Regions from separate parts of the Streptomyces sp. NPDC048436 genome, predicted to be linked through region 2. Evidence: riboswitches for the same ligand, from Rfam matches in the RefSeq annotation. Region 2 holds a riboswitch; each other region holds the start of a gene.

Region 1 (5,223 bases), on a different contig from region 2:
ACCCGCGACCTTCGCGCCACGCAGGACCTCGCCCTCGGCCCCGGAACAGGCGCCTCCGGCGGCCTGGGCGCGGGCCTCGCCGCACTCGGCGCCGAGCTGCTCCCCCGCTTCGACGTGCTGCTCGACCACCTGGACCTGGACGCGCGCCTGGCCCGCGCCGACCTCGTCGTCACCGCCGAGGGCGCCCTCGACCACCAGACGCCGCGCGGCAAGGTCCCCGCCGAAGTGGCCAGGCGCGCCAAGCGGTTCGGCCGCCCCGTCCTGGTCCTCGCGGGCACGATCGGCCAGGGCGCGCACCACGTACGGGCGGCGGGCGTGGACGCCTACAGCGCGATCCTGCCCGCGCCGGTCTCGCTCACCGAGGCGCTCGGCCGTGGGGCCGAGTTCCTCACCGACGCGACCGAGCGGGCCCTGCGGATGATCCTTCTGGGGTCACGTCTGAAGGGACGGACCAAGGCTCAGGCGGCGTTGGTGTCCGGCACGCAACGCCCGTCCTCCGTACGGTAGTTCCACCGCGCGCCGTCCGCCACGAGCTCCTTGACGGCGCGCACGAAACGCTCCACGTGCTCATCGGGGGTGCCCGCGCCGAAGCTGACGCGGATCGCGTTCAGGGACTTCTCGCCGGGCGCCGCCTCGGGCGCGCCGCACTCGCCCTGGGTCTGCGGGTCGCTGCCGAGCAGGGTGCGCACCAGCGGGTGGGCGCAGAAGAGGCCGTCGCGTACGCCGATGCCGTACTCGGCGGAGAGCGCGGCGGCGAAGTGCGAGCTGTTCCAGCCGTCGACGACGAAGGAGATGACGCCCACGCGCGGCGCGTCGTCACCGAAGAGCGAGAGCACCCTCACCGCGGGCACATCGGCGAGGCCCTCGCGGACCTTCGCGATGAGGTGGCGCTCGCGGGCGACGAGCTCGTCGAAGCCCGCCTCGGTCAGCGCCTTGCAGGCGGAGGCGATCGAGTACACGCCGATGACGTTCGGCGAACCGGCCTCGTGCCGCGCCGCGGTGTCGTGCCACTCGACGTCCACGCCGCCGTCCGTGCGCCGCGCGACCTTCCGCGAGGCACCGCCGCCCGCGAGGTAGGGCTCGGCTGCCCGCAGCCAGTCGGAGCGGCCCGCGAGGACGCCCGAGCCGAAGGGCGCGTACAGCTTGTGGCCCGAGAAGGCCACCCAGTCGACGTCGAGCTCGCTGATGGAGACCGGGTGGTGCGGCGCGAGCTGCGCGGCGTCCAGGACGATGCGGGCGCCGTGCGCGTGCGCGGCGGCGGCGAGCTCCTTGACCGGCCACAGCTCACCGGTGACGTTCGAGGCGCCGGTCACGCAGACCAGGGCGGGCCCGTAGGGGTCGCGGTCGGCGAGGGCGCGCTCCAGGGTGGCGACGGCCTGCTCGGCGGTGCGCGGGGCGTTCAGGTACGTCACGCGGGCGTCGCGCCAGGGAAGCAGCGAGGCGTGGTGCTCGGTCTCGAAGACGAAGACCTGGCAGTCGGCGGGCAGCGCGGCGGCGAGCAGGTTCAGCGAGTCGGTGGTCGAACGGGTGAAGACGACCTGGTCGTCCTCGCGGCAGCCGAGGAACTCGGCGACGGCGACGCGGCTGTTCTCGAAGAGGTCGGTGGAGAGCTGCGAGAGGTACCCGGCGCCGCGGTGCACGCTGCCGTAGTAGGGCGCGTAAGCGGCCACGTCGTCCCAGACCCGCTGCAGCGCCGGGGCGCTCGCCGCGTAGTCGAGCGCGGCGTAGGTCACCTCGCCGCCGGTGACGAGCGGCACGGTGACGTCACGGCCGAGCACCGGCAGCGGGGCCGCGCAGCAGGGGTCGGCGGACTCGGCGGAGGCGGAGGCGGAGGCGGAGGCGGAGGCTTCGGTGGTGGCGACAGAGCGTGCGGACATGGCGAACTCCCGTGGGAAGGCAGGCGAGTTCACTGCGAGAGCGCCCGTGCGGCGCCGCAGTGACGAAGAGAAAAGAGGGTTGCGGAAAAGGGGCCGGGAAGCCCTATCGCATTCGCTTGCTCACGAGACTGCTCCCTTGAGGACCAGGACCCCAGGGGTACGACACTCATCGAGTGCGCAGGGGTCCGCGCTTGCCATACGCCTTGCTGCGTACGGCCTGGTCTTCACCCGGGGCACCCCGCCACGGACGGAGGGTTGCCGGACAGCGAGCCGGGGCCTAATCGCTGTCACTCATGACCTGTGCAGCATCCTGCCATACGATCTTCGACGCGCAAGGCGCAGTCCAGAATCCGGACTGCGCCTCGCGTCACACTCGGGTCGCTCTCAGCGGTTGCTGGCCGCCACCCACCGCTCCAGGGCCTGCTTCGCGGCCCCCGAGTCGATCGATTCGGCCGCCCGGGCGATGCCCCCGCGGATCTGCTCGGTCAGGCTCCCCTCGCCCGGCGTCAGGGCCACGAGGGCCGCCGCGGAGTTGAGCAGCACGGCGTCCCGTACCGGGCCCTTCTCGCCGTCCAGGAGGCGGCGCGCCACCTCCGCGTTGTACGAGGCGTCGGCGCCGCGCAGCGCCTCCACGGGGACCAGGTCGATGCCGGCGTCCCGCGGGTCGAAGGACTCCTCGCGCACGGTGCCGTCCCGTACGACCCAGACCCGGGAGGTGGCCGTGGTCGTCAGCTCGTCCAGGCCGTCGTCACCGCGGAAGACCAGGGACGAGTGCCCGCGCTCGGCGAAGACCCCGGCCACGATGGGCGCCATCCGCGCGTCGGCGACCCCGACGGCCTGGGCCCGCACCCGGGCCGGGTTGGTGAGCGGACCGAGGAGGTTGAAGACGGTCCGGATCCCCAACTGGCTGCGCGCGGTCCCCGCGTGCCGCAGCGCGGGGTGGAACTTCACCGCGAAACAGAAGGTGATCCCCGCCTCCTCCGCGACCTCGACGACCCGCCGCGGGGTGAGCTCCAGGTTCACGCCGAGCTTTTCGAGGACGTCGGAGGCGCCGCTGGCCGATGAGGCGGCGCGGTTGCCGTGCTTGACGACCTTCGCGCCCGCTCCGGCGATGACGATCGCGGACATCGTGGAGATGTTGACGGTCTTGGCGCCGTCACCACCGGTGCCGACGATGTCGACCGTCGCCCCCGGCACCTCGATCACGTTGGCGTGTTCGTACATGGTGCGTACGAGACCGGAGATCTCCTCCACGGTCTCGCCCTTGGCCCGCAGCGCCACGACGAAGCCCGCGATCTGCGCGTCGGTGGCCTCGCCCCGCATGATGCGGTCCATCGCCCAGGCGGTGTCGTCGGCGCTCTGGTCGTTGCCGTCCAGCAGGCCGTTCAGCACACCGGGCCAGGAACGGGCCGCCGCGGTGTTGCCTCCTGCGGTGGTCACAGCGTTCATGGCCGCTCCTGGGTTCGTCAGCGTTCGTGGCGTAGGGATGGGACCACCTTATCCAGCGCGGAGAGCGGCAAAGAGCCCCGTCCATGCAGTGGAACGCATGGACGGGGCTCTCGCCGTGGCGACCTTGAGTCAGAGCTTCAGGGGATCAGTGGTGGCCGTGGCCGCTGGTGATCTCCTTGTACTCCTCGGTGGTGGGCTTGGGGATCTGGTTGTCCTCCCCGTAGTAGCCCTTGGAGAGCTTGGCCCTGAGCTTCTGCGAGCCGGACACCTTGCGCTCGACACCGTTCTCGTCGACCGACGGACCGATCTCGACCGGCGCGTACTGCTCGTGCGCGGTGAGCGTGTGCAGCTGCCCCTGGTCGAGCGGCTCGTGGACCTCGATGAACTCACCGTGCGGCAGGCGCTTGATGATGCCGGACTCGCGTCCGTGCAGCACCTTGTCCCTGTCACGCCGCTGCAGACCCAGACAGATCCGCTTGGTGATGACGAAGGCGATGACCGGCGCGACGAAGAAGGCGATGCGCACGAACCAGGTGATCGCGTTGATCGACAGGTGGAAGTGCGTGGCCCAGAGGTCGTTTCCACCACCGATGAGCAGCACCATGTACCAGGTGATCCACGCGACACCGAACGCCGTCCGGGTCGGGACGTTGCGCGGGCGGTCCAGGATGTGGTGCTCGCGCTTGTCCCCGGTGACCCAGGACTCGATGAACGGGTAGACCGCGATCGCGACCAGGACCAGCGGGAAGATGATCAGCGGGACGAACACACCCAGGACGAGCGTGTGACCCCAGGCGTTGATCTCCCAGCCCGGCATGACACGGATCAGGCCTTCGGAGAAGCCCATGTACCAGTCGGGCTGGGCTCCGGTGGAGACCTGGTCCGGACGGTAGGGGCCGATCGCCCAGATCGGGTTGATCGTGGCGATCGCCGAGACCACCGCGATGACACCGAAGACCAGGAAGAAGAAGCCTCCGGCCTTGGCCATGTAGACCGGGAGCAACGGCATGCCGACGACGTTCTTGTTCGTCTTGCCGGGGCCCGCGAACTGCGTGTGCTTGTGGTAGAAGACCAGGATCAGGTGCGCCACCACCAGGCCGAGCATGATGCCCGGCAGCAGCAGGATGTGCACCGAGTAGAACCGGGCCACGAAGTCGCCGCCGGGGAACTCTCCGCCGAACAGGAACATCGAGAGGTACGTACCCACGACGGGCACGGACAGGATCGCGCCCTGCATGAAGCGGACACCGGTGCCGGAGAGCAGGTCGTCCGGGAGCGAGTAACCGGTGAAACCGGTGAACATGCCGAGGACGAACAGCAGGAAGCCGAACAGCCAGTTGACCTCACGCGGCTTGCGGAACGCACCCGTGAAGAAGACGCGCATCATGTGCACGAACATGCCGGCGAGGAAGATCAGCGCCGCCCAGTGGTGGATCTGCCGGATCAGCAGACCACCGCGCACATCGAAGCTGATGTGCATGGTCGAGTTGAACGCCTCGGACATCAGCTGGCCCTGCAGCGGGATGTAACTGCCGCTGTACTCCACCTCGTTCATCGAGGGGTGGAAGAACAGGGTCAGGTACACACCCGTGAGGATGATGATGATGAAGCTGTAGAGGCAGATCTCACCGAGCATGAAGGACCAGTGGTCCGGGAAGATCTTGCGCATGTTGGCCTTGGCCAGGGAGTAGATCCCCAGGCGGCCGTCGGCCCAGTCGGCGACCCGCTCACCGGCGGGCGCCTCCTTCTTACGCGTATCGGTCGTCGTAGTGCTCATCCGCGCTCCCAGAAAGCAGGACCGACGGGCTCTTCGAAGTCGCCGAGCGCCTCGAGGTAGCCCTCGTCGTTCACGCCGATGCGCAGCTGCGGCAGTGCGTGACCGGCCGGGCCGAAGATC
Region 2 (5,223 bases):
AGCCGGAACCCGGAAAGCCCCTCCCTTGCCAACTCCTGGAGTTCGTCGGCGAGTTGAGCGGGTGTCCCCGTGAACACCTTCGCGTCGCTGGTGTACGGGTGGCCTGCGAGGGCGTCCAGGCGCTCGCGGCGGGCCGCGGCGGCGGCCGGGTCGTCGTCCAGGAACACCACCAGGTCACCGAAGAGGTGCAGGGGCTCGTCGGAGCGCCCGGCCCTGTCCTGTTCCGCGCGGACGGCCGTGACGATGGCGCGTGCCTGCCCGGCGTCGTGCGGGGTGACGTATCCGATGTCGGCGGAGCGGCCGAGGAGCCGGAACGGGGCGTCGGTCACGGTCTCGTGGGCGAGGGCGCTGACGAGGGGCTGGCCCTGCGGCGGCCGGGGTGTGATGGAGGGGCCCTTGACGCTGAAGTGCTTGCCCTCGAAGTCGATGTAGTGCAGCTTGTCGCGGTCGACGAAGCGGCCGGTGGCGACGTCCCGTATCTCGGCGTCGTCCTCCCAGCTGTCCCAGAGGCGGCGCACCACCTCGACGTAGTCGGCGGCCTCGTCGAAGAGGTCGAGGAGCAACTCCCGTATGGCCGGGCGCTCCAGGTCCTCGATGCGGAAGGCGGGAAGCGTCCGGCGGCCGAAGTGCGCGGCCTCGTTGCGGCGCGGTGACACCTGTACCCGCAGGCCCGCGCGGCCGTTGCTGACGTAGTCGAGCGTGGCGATCGCCTTGGATGCGTGGAAGGGCTCCGTGTGGGTGGTCACCACGGTCGGCACCAGGCCGATGTGGCTGGTCAGCGGGGCGATGCGGGCGGCGATGAGAACGGCGTCGAGCCGTCCGCGTATCTCGTCGGTGCGTGCGTCGGGTTCGGCGAAAGGCGCGGCTTGCAGGCCGAGCGCGTCCTCGATGGTCACGAAGTCGAGCAGACCGCGTTCGGCCTCGGTGACCAGATCGGCCCAGTAGCGGGCCGTGAGCAACTCCCTTGGGCGGGACACCGGTTCGCGCCAGGCGGCGGGGTGCCAGCCCGCGCCGTCGAGGGCGACGGCGAGGTGCAGCGCGCCGGAGGAAGCGGAGTCCGGAGAAGAAGAGGGGGACAATGGAGACAAAGGGGGCAACGAAGATGATGACGACACGAAAGGTGCGCCTTCCTGATCGACCGGCTGACCGTACGAGGACACCGGCCCCTCGACATGGAGGGCCCGGCGGCGGAGTGACAGGTCAGGGGCGACAGAGCGCGCCGGCCACGCGCTGCAGGTCGATGTGCGGCCGGGAGTACAGATGCACGCGGCGGCTCGGGGCGATCACCATGACGCGCAGGGCGGACGGGGACGGCAGGAGCGACATATGAGGGGCGACCGGCGCATGCGGGAAGAGCGGCACGTCGGTCACCTCCGCCCTTCCGGCCCGGCGGGCTCGATGCCTCGCCGGTATCGCGCTTGCGGAACCCGGATGGGCACCGCCTGGTCTTCACCTGGAGCACCCCACCGCGTCGGAGGGTTGCCGGTCAGCAAGCCAGGGCTTGACGCTGACACTCGTCACCTGTTCGGGACGTTACGCGAGGTCACAGCGGTGCGCAATGCCCGGCGACCACAAGGATCATGGGCGTTCTCACATCGCCGTACGGTGCCGTCAGCTGCCCTTCTCAGCGTCAACCGCCGCGCCACGTCTTCTGTTCCGCATGGACGCGAGGAGTTTCAGGACGGTCGGCGCGGGCCTTCTTGACGGCGCCGGGCGCCCGGACCCACACTTCCCGGGACGGTAGCGCGGCTCTGACGCAACGGGCCTCGACGCAGGGCTGGTGGACATGTCCAGGGCGGTCGGTGGGAGGAACGGCACTCGGCGCCCTTCCCTGTCCACGCCCCGACCGCGCCCCCGCGTCCTCACCCGGCGTCTGCACATCGACCTGCTGCGCGTGTGCAGCGCCACGGCTCCAGCGGTCTGACCTCCACCCACCGGAAGCGTCAGCCGAGAGCGCCGGCCCGAAGCGGTCGGCGCCCCTCACCTGTTGTCTGGAGAGCCATGCCCGAGACCACGTCGACGCCGCACCGTTCCCGCCCCCCGATCCGCAGCCGCATCGGCGCCGACCTCGCGGGCGGCTTCTACCCGGCGCCTCACCGCTACCATCTGTACCTCTCGGCGGGATGTCCGAGCTCCTTGCGCGTCTCGATCACCCTCGACCTGCTCGAGCTCAGGGACTCGGTCTCCACCACGGTCCTGGCCCCGGACGCCCCCATGGCGCTGGACTCCCTGCACCGCTATTACGAGGCCACCGAGCACCACTTCGACGGCACGCCTGCCGTCCCCGCCCTCTGCGACCGGTGGAGCGGACACGTCGTCAGCAACCACACCCCCGACATCCTGCGCGACCTAGCCTGCCGCCTGGCCGCGCACGGCGGCGACCCGCTGCTCGTCCTGCGCCCGTGCGCCCTGGCGGCGCAGATCGACGCCGTGCACGAGCGCCTCGCCGCCCGCCTCTTCCAGGCGCCCGAGCCGGTCCTGGGCGAACTCGACCGCCGTCTGGCCACCCGCCCCTACATCGTGGGCGCCCAACTCACCGCGGCGGACGTGGACTTGTGGGCCACGCTCGTCCACCTCCCCCGGCAAGCGGCTGCCGCGGCCCGCTCCCGTACCCACGTACGCGCCTACGTCGAGCGCCTGCACGACCACCCGGCCTTCCGCGCCAACCACCCACCTACGGCACGTACGAAGCCCGTCTCGCCGTGGCCACCACCTTCACGCCGTCCGCCCCGCTGAGCCGCCCGTCGGCCACCCAGGCGTCGACCACGCTCTGGACGCGCTGAACCAGCGCGCCCTTGTTCCGGAAGGGGGCGGCCGACCAGATGTCGTCGAGGAGGGTCGTGCCGTCGGTCCTGGCCGGGTTGGCGACGCCCGCATCGGTCGTGCCGAAGACCACCCGGGACTCGGCCCGCTGGAAGTAGGCGTGTGTCGGGTCCTCCGTGCCCTCGAAGAACGGGGCGAGGGCGGTGCCGTCGAGCGTGTAGTGCAGCGGCTTGCCCGCGACCGGGGTGAGGGTGGGCAGCAGGTCGCCCGAGAGCGCCGCGTTGCGGTAGAGGCTCAGGCGGAGGTAGTTCCTTGAGCTGTCGCGGGCCACGAGATGGACGGGACCGTAGAACAGGGACTGGATCTCCGGCTTGTCGGGGGTCTTCTCGACGCGCAGGCGGAAGGGGACGGAGATCCGGACGGTGTCTCCGTCGCGCCAGGTCCGGGAGACGGAGAAGTAGCGTCCGGGGGCCGGATCACCCGTCGCCTTCTTGCCGTTGACGGTCACGGTGAACCCGTCCTTCGCCCAGGCGGGCACGCGGAGCCGCAGGTCGAACGCCGTGGTGGCGCCCCGGACGGTGAGCGTGCTCCCCTGCTCCCTCGGGTAGTCGGTCGTCTGCGTGACCATGAGGTTCTTCTCGGACCAGGTCAGCGTGGAGGGGCTGTAGAGGTTGACGTAGAGGGCGGAGCCGTCGGCCTCCTTGAAGTAGACGGAGTCCTGGTATTTGGTGGCGCTCTCCATGCCCGTGCCCTCGCAGCACGTCGTCCCCGCCTTGGGCGTGTAGTCGCGCACATGGCCGGGGAGCAGGCCGATGAAGTACGTGACGAGGGGCTTCTCCGCGTCGGCCTTGTCCTGCTTGGAGCCGAGCACCTGGTTGTAGAGGGCCCGCTCGTAGTAGTCCATGTACTTCGGGTCCTGCTCGTGGAGGAACAGCGTCCGGCTCAGTTTGAGCAGGTTGTAGGCGCAGCAGGTCTCGGCGGTGGTGTCGCTGAGCGTGCCGGCGACGGAGCCGCGCGCCTTCCAGAACTCGCCGGTGCTCGTGCCGCCGATGCCGTACATGCGGGTCGGGACGACCATGCCCCAGAAGTTCCGCGCGGCCGTGAGATAGCGCCGCTCCCCCGTCTCGTCGTACAGCCGCAGCAGTCCCGTGAAGATGGGGATGTGCTGGTTGGCGTGGAGTCCGTCGAGGGTGTCGTCGCCCGCGGCGCACGCGTCGATGAGCTTGTCCAGGTCGAAGAGGCGGGCCAGCGCGAGGTGTTCGGCCTTGCCCGTGATCGCGTACAGGTCGCAGATCGCCTCGACGATGCCGCCGAACTCGCCGCTGGAGAATATCCCCCACATGCGTTGCAGGGTGCTCTGCGGCAGCTTCGAAAGCCGGGAGTGCATCCAGTCGCACAGGCCAGAGGCGAGGTCGAGTGCGCGGGCGTCGTCCGTGTGGAGATAGGCGTCGAGTACGCCGCGCAGGATCTTGTGCGCGGTGTAGTACGGAGCCCACACCATGGTGTAGTCGCCCTGGGTCATCGACTCCAGGGTGATGAACTGCGTCTCGGGGTACGCCGCGAGGAACCCCGGATGGCTCGGACCTCCCCAGGTACGGCGCAGGGTGGCGGCCCTGCCGCGGCCCGAACTGTCGGCGAATGTGGCGCCCTTGGTCTCCTCGAAGGCGTACGAGGCGACGTCCCCGGCACCGGTCGGGCCATCGGCGGCGGGCGCGTCCTGGAGCCCCGCGATCTCGGCCGGACTCAGCGCCCGCGACCAGAAGTTGACCTCGTCGAAGGCCCCGGCGAAGACCGGGTCGGCCGCGTAGCTGGACCGGCCGAGCCAGTTGTCGCGCAGGGAGCCGAGCGCGGCCGGGTCCAGGGTCATCGCCGTGTTCTCCGCGACGGCGGTGCCGTTGACGTAGAGCGTGCCGGTGTCGCCCTTGATCGTCACCGCCACGTGGCTCCACCGGTCGAGGGCCAGCGGCTTCGTGCCGTTGATGGCCTGTTCACCGCCGGGGCCGCCGGTGGTGAGGGCGAAGCGCGGGACGCCGTCCGCGTTGCGGGCGGCGAGGTAGAGATAGCGGCTGGTGTCGTTGCCGCAGTCCAGGATCCGCGCCCAGGCGGCGTCGTGGGCGGGCTTCACCCAGGCCGAGATGGTCACGTCCTTGACGCCGTCGAGGAGGCGGGGCGGTAGATCGACGTACTGGGAGGAACCGCGGACGTTCTCCGCGGCGGTGGAGAACTTGCCCTGGACACTGAGCACTTCGGGCTCGCGGCGCAGCGCGTCGCGGACCTCGGTGAGCGCCCCGACCATGGTCCGGATCTTGTCGGCGTACACCTTCTCGCCCGTACTGCCATAGGCCTGCGCGAGCATGGTGAGGAAGTGGCCGGTGTAGTGCCCGCGCAGGTTTCCGTTCGCCTCGCCGTCGAGCCCCTCCCAGCCGCCGGGTGCCACGGCGCCACGGGCGGAGAGCCCCG
Region 3 (5,223 bases), on a different contig from region 2:
TCGGAGACCATATGCCGAAACTTAGCCCGTACCGGAAGCCCTCAAACGTATGGCCGCAGCCCGCCGGAAGGCGGCCCCGCAGGGGACTGTCACGCCACGCGGCGGGCCGCGTACTCCGCGATGTCGGCCATCGGCGGCCTCTCCTCCGTGTCCACCGGATGGGTCCGCGGCTCGAACCCCCGCTCGCCCCGTTCGAACTGGGTCAACTCGGGGCGTACGAGATGGCCGCGCGCCAGCCGCAGCTGCGCCGTCCGGTAGATCGCCGCCGCCATCCTGCCGAGCGCCTGCCCGTCCTGATGCCGGTGCTTGCGCACACCGACATCGACCTGCGCCAGCGCGTCCAGGCCCACCGTGTGCAGCGCGTCGACGAGCAGACCCAGCTCCACCCCGTAACCGACGGGGAACGGCAGCCGCTCCAGGAGGGACCTGCGTGCCGCGTACTCACCGCCGAGGGGCTGGACGAAGCCCGCCAGCTGGGGCCAGTGCATGTTGAGCAGCGGGCGCGCCATCAGCTCGGTGACCCGGCCGCCCTGACCTGCTGTTCCGGCCAGGGGGCGGTCGTACATCGCCTTCACGAACTGCACGTCGGGCTCGGTCAGGAGGGGGCCCACGATGCCCGTGACGAAGTCCGCCGAGAACTCCCTCAGGTCCGCGTCGACGAACGCGACTATGTCACCGCCGGTCACCAGGAGTGAGCGCCACAGCACCTCGCCCTTGCCGGGCACGGCCGGGATGCGCGGCAGGATCTCGTCCCGGTGCACGACCCGCGCGCCCGCCTCACGGGCGACCTCGGCCGTACGGTCCTTCGAGCCGGAGTCGATCACCACGAGCTCGTCGACGAGGGCGGCCTTCTCGACCAGCTCACGGCGGATCTCGGCGACTATCCCGCCGACCGTCTCCTCCTCGTCGAGCGCGGGCAGTACGACACTCACCGAGGCTCCGGACGCTCGTTTGGCTGCGACGAGTGCGCTGAGCGGACGGTCGGCAACGGACCAGGAACGCCTGGTCAGCCAGCGCTCGGCCTCTTCCAGCACGGGTGGCTCCTCCTGTGTGTGGCCTGCATGTGATCCATCTCGCGGTTCGGACGACTATCTCAAGGGTCCAGGCCGTCGGTTACAGTCTTGAACAACGCGGATGACCATCGCATGTCGGGGGTCATCGCGTAACAAATGCCCGGGTCCAGACCCGGCGCCATACCGCTCATCCAGAGGGGCAGAGGGATACGGCCCGTTGAAGCCCCGGCAACCATCCCGTCGACCGCGCACGCGAGGTCTCGACGGGGAAGGTGCCAATTCCGTCTCGCGGCGAAATGCGCCGCGGGGAAGATGAGGAGAAAGGGCCTCGCCTCCATGGCTGCGCAGACTGTAGAAACGAACAACACCACCCCCTCCACCACCACGGACTCCGTGGACCTCGGCCCCGCGTCCGGCCTCTCGTGCCGTGAGTGCGGCGAGCTTTACGCCCTCGGCCCGATCTTCGCCTGCCAGGCCTGTTTCGGCCCGCTCGAAGTCGCGTACAACCTGCCGACCGGTGACCCCGAGGCACTCCGCAAGCAGATCGAGTCGGGCCCCGACAACATCTGGCGTTACGCGCCGCTGCTGCCCGTCCCGGCGGACGTGGCGTCCAAGCCGAACATCAACCCCGGCTGGACCAAGCTCGTCAAGGCCGACAACCTCGCGCGTGAACTCGGCGTCGAGCAGGGCAAGTTGTTCGTCAAGGACGACTCCGGCAACCCGACGCACTCCTTCAAGGACCGCGTCGTCGCGCAGGCCATCGAGGCCGCGCGCGCCTTCGGCTTCACCACCCTGTCCTGCTCCTCCACCGGCAACCTCGCCGGCGCCGTCGGCGCCGCCGCGGCCCGCGCCGGCTTCCGCTCCTGTGTGTTCATCCCGCACGACCTGGAGCAGGGCAAGGTCGTCATGGCCGCGGTCTACGGCGGCGAACTCGTCGGCATCGAGGGCAACTACGACGACGTGAACCGCTTCTGCTCCGAGCTCATCGGCGACCCGCTGGGCGAGGGCTGGGGCTTCGTCAACGTGAACCTGCGGCCCTACTACGGCGAGGGTTCCAAGACCCTCGCGTACGAGATCTGCGAGCAGCTGGGGTGGGTCCTTCCCGACCAGCTGGTCATCCCGATCGCCTCGGGCTCGCAGCTCACGAAGATCGACAAGGGCTTGAAGGAGCTCATCGCGCTCGGCCTCGTCGAGGACAAGCCCTACAAGATCTTCGGTGCGCAGGCCGAGGGCTGCTCCCCGGTGTCGACCGCCTTCAAGGCCGGGCACGACGTCGTACGCCCCCAGAAGCCCAACACCATCGCCAAGTCGCTGGCCATCGGCAACCCCGCCGACGGGCCGTACGTCCTGGACATCGCGCGCCGTACGGGCGGGGCCGTGGAGGACGTGAACGACGAGCAGGTCGTCGACGCGATCAAGCTGCTCGCCCGGACCGAGGGGATCTTCGCGGAGACCGCCGGTGGTGTGACGGTCGGCGTCACGAAGAAGCTGCTTGAGGCGGGGCTCATCGACCCCTCCCTCACCACGGTGGTGCTGAACACGGGTGACGGCCTCAAGACGCTTGACGCTGTCGCTGAGACTTCGCAGGCCACCGCCACGATTCGCCCTAGCCTTGACGCGTTCCGCGCCGCCGGGCTCGCAGGCTGAGCTTGTTCGCTTGACTGCGGGGCCGTCGTGGCTGGTCGCGCAGTTCCCCGCGCCCCTTGCAGGGGCGCTTCCTCCCCGCATCAAGAGGTGAACCCCATGAGCGTCAACGTCCGTATCCCCACCATTCTTCGCACCTACACCGGCGGTAAGGCCGAGGTCGCCGCCGAGGGGGGCACCCTCTCCGAGGTCATCGCCGATCTGGAGGCCAAGCACGCGGGCATCGCGGCCCGTGTCCTGGACGACCAGGGCAAGCTGCGGCGCTTCGTGAACGTCTACGTGAACGACGACGACGTCCGCTTTGAACAGGGCCTTGAGACGGCGACGCCGGACGGCGCCGGCGTCTCGATCATTCCCGCCGTCGCCGGCGGCTGACCCTTTGCACAAACACCCTGCGTAATCCTGATTGCCCCCTCCGCGAGAGAAGTGGAGGGGGCAATTCCATGTGGTTGAGCGCGGTACAGTTGGGAAACGCGCTTCCCCGTTTGTGCCCGGCGCATATACGAAGTCGCCCCGGAGTCGACAAGAAGCAGCCAAAGTGCCCTGCCTATATACGCCTTTCGTGGCTTTTGCATGGCCCGACTTGCCCTGAAGTCCGGCGAATTCTCCGCATATTACCGATCGCGCGTGCCCAGAATTCTCGTCCGATTGACCTGTTGCAGAGGGCAGTTGGACAGATACATTCAGCCGCGGTCGACGCGTTCCGGCGCACGCCTCCACAACCCATTGGGGGGGTGAGGTCTGACCCGGGTCCGCGAAGTGCGGGCCCGTGCAAGGGCCAGTAATAGGGGAGTTAGGCATGGCTCAGGGCACCGTCAAATGGTTCAACGCGGAGAAGGGGTACGGCTTCATCGCGGTCGACGGTGGTGCGGATGTATTCGTCCACTACAGCGCGATTCAGATGGACGGCTACCGCACCCTTGAAGAAGGTCAGCGAGTGGAGTTCGAGATCTCGCAGGGCCAGAAGGGTCCGCAGGCGGACATGGTCAAGCTCGCCGTCTGATCTCGGCGCGATCGGCCAGCGACTTAGCGAGACGAGGGGCTCGTATCCCGAGAGGGGTACGGGCCCCTCGTGCGTGCCCCGCGTCCCCCGCGCGCTGTCGTGGATCCCGCGGCCCGCGCACCCCTCGTATGTCTGGGATCCGTGAGAGGCGCTTGCACTCGCAGGGGTCGAGTGCTAATCATTGGCGTTAGCACTCTCCCAGTGAGAGTGACAGAACTTGGATCGGGTCGGTGAGGCCCGCAGGCCGGGTGGGGCAAGGAACCACAAGGTTTGCAGGCCGTCCGTCGCGGGCGCCAGCACGATCCGTTTGCGTTTCCACCCCGTCCGGGAGGACCACTTCACATGGCCAAGATCATCGCGTTCGACGAGGAGGCACGGCGCGGCCTCGAGCGCGGCATGAACCAGCTCGCCGACGCCGTCAAGGTGACCCTGGGCCCCAAGGGTCGCAACGTCGTCCTCGAGAAGAAGTGGGGCGCCCCCACGATCACCAACGATGGTGTTTCCATCGCCAAGGAGATCGAGCTCGAGGACCCGTACGAGAAGATCGGCGCCGAGCTGGTCAAGGAGGTCGCGAAGAAGACGGACGACGTCGCCGGTGACGGCACGACGACCGCGACCGTCCTGGCGCAGGCGCTGGTCCGCGAGGGCCTTCGCAACGTAGCCGCCGGTGCCAACCCGATGGCCCTCAAGCGTGGCATCGAGAAGGCCGTCGAGGCCGTCTCGGGCGCCCTGCTCGAGCAGGCCAAGGACGTGGAGACCAAGGAGCAGATCGCTTCTACGGCCTCCATCTCCGCCGCCGACACCCAGATCGGCGAGCTCATCGCCGAGGCGATGGACAAGGTCGGCAAGGAAGGCGTCATCACCGTCGAGGAGTCGCAGACCTTCGGGCTCGAGCTTGAGCTCACCGAGGGCATGCGCTTCGACAAGGGCTACATCTCGGCGTACTTCGCCACCGACATGGAGCGTATGGAGGCGTCGCTCGACGACCCGTACATCCTGATCGTCAACTCGAAGATCTCGAACGTGAAGGACCTCCTTCCGCTCCTCGAGAAGGTCATGCAGTCCGGCAAGCCGCTGCTGATCATCGCCGAGGACGTCGAGGGCGAGGCCCTGTCGACCCTGGTCGTCAACAAGATCCGTGGCACCTTCAAGTCCGTCGCCGTCAAGGCTCCGGGCTTCGGTGACCGCCGCAAGGCCATGCTCGGCGACATCGCCATCCTCACCGGTGGCACCGTCATCTCCGAGGAGGTCGGCCTCAAGCTGGAGAACGCCGGTCTCGACCTGCTCGGCCGTGCCCGCAAGGTCGTCATCACCAAGGACGAGACCACGATCGTCGACGGCTCCGGTGAGAGCGACCAGGTCCAGGGTCGCGTCAACCAGATCCGCGCCGAGATCGAGAACTCGGACAGCGACTACGACCGCGAGAAGCTGCAGGAGCGCCTGGCGAAGCTCGCCGGCGGTGTTGCGGTCATCAAGGCCGGTGCCGCGACCGAGGTCGAGCTCAAGGAGCGCAAGCACCGCATCGAGGACGCCGTTCGCAACGCGAAGGCCGCCGTCGAAGAG

Evidence for each region. Region 2 has a riboswitch for S-adenosylmethionine ahead of ACGFX9_RS22870 (putative leader peptide). Riboswitches for the same ligand answer to the same signal wherever they lie in the genome.
Region 1: linked by a shared signal. The riboswitch ahead of ACGFX9_RS02080 (aminotransferase class V-fold PLP-dependent enzyme) and the one ahead of ACGFX9_RS22870 (putative leader peptide) in region 2 are both predicted to bind S-adenosylmethionine.
Region 3: linked by a shared signal. The riboswitch ahead of thrC (threonine synthase) and the one ahead of ACGFX9_RS22870 (putative leader peptide) in region 2 are both predicted to bind S-adenosylmethionine.

What each region holds. Positions count from the first base shown of each region.
Region 1 covers NZ_JBICXP010000001.1:438,443-443,665, forward strand. The annotation lists gene ACGFX9_RS02075 (glycerate kinase) at 1-507, shown strand, start outside; gene ACGFX9_RS02080 (aminotransferase class V-fold PLP-dependent enzyme) at 459-1,877, opposite strand; SAM riboswitch class IV at 2,060-2,176, opposite strand; gene trpD (anthranilate phosphoribosyltransferase) at 2,262-3,326, opposite strand; gene ACGFX9_RS02090 (cytochrome bc complex cytochrome b subunit) at 3,472-5,103, opposite strand; gene ACGFX9_RS02095 (Rieske 2Fe-2S domain-containing protein) at 5,100-5,223, opposite strand, start outside.
Region 2 covers NZ_JBICXP010000006.1:324,875-330,097, reverse strand. The annotation lists gene ACGFX9_RS22875 (LLM class flavin-dependent oxidoreductase) at 1-1,088, opposite strand, end outside; gene ACGFX9_RS22870 (putative leader peptide) at 1,201-1,371, opposite strand; SAM riboswitch class IV at 1,410-1,522, opposite strand; gene ACGFX9_RS22865 (glutathione S-transferase C-terminal domain-containing protein) at 2,002-2,736, shown strand; gene ACGFX9_RS22860 (beta-L-arabinofuranosidase domain-containing protein) at 2,675-5,223, opposite strand, start outside.
Region 3 covers NZ_JBICXP010000017.1:142,437-147,659, forward strand. The annotation lists gene ACGFX9_RS36960 (trehalose-6-phosphate synthase) at 1-11, opposite strand, end outside; gene ACGFX9_RS36965 (glucosyl-3-phosphoglycerate synthase) at 90-1,034, opposite strand; SAM riboswitch class I at 1,198-1,332, shown strand; gene thrC (threonine synthase) at 1,350-2,660, shown strand; gene ACGFX9_RS36975 (MoaD/ThiS family protein) at 2,757-3,032, shown strand; gene ACGFX9_RS36980 (cold-shock protein) at 3,457-3,660, shown strand; gene groL (chaperonin GroEL) at 4,003-5,223, shown strand, end outside.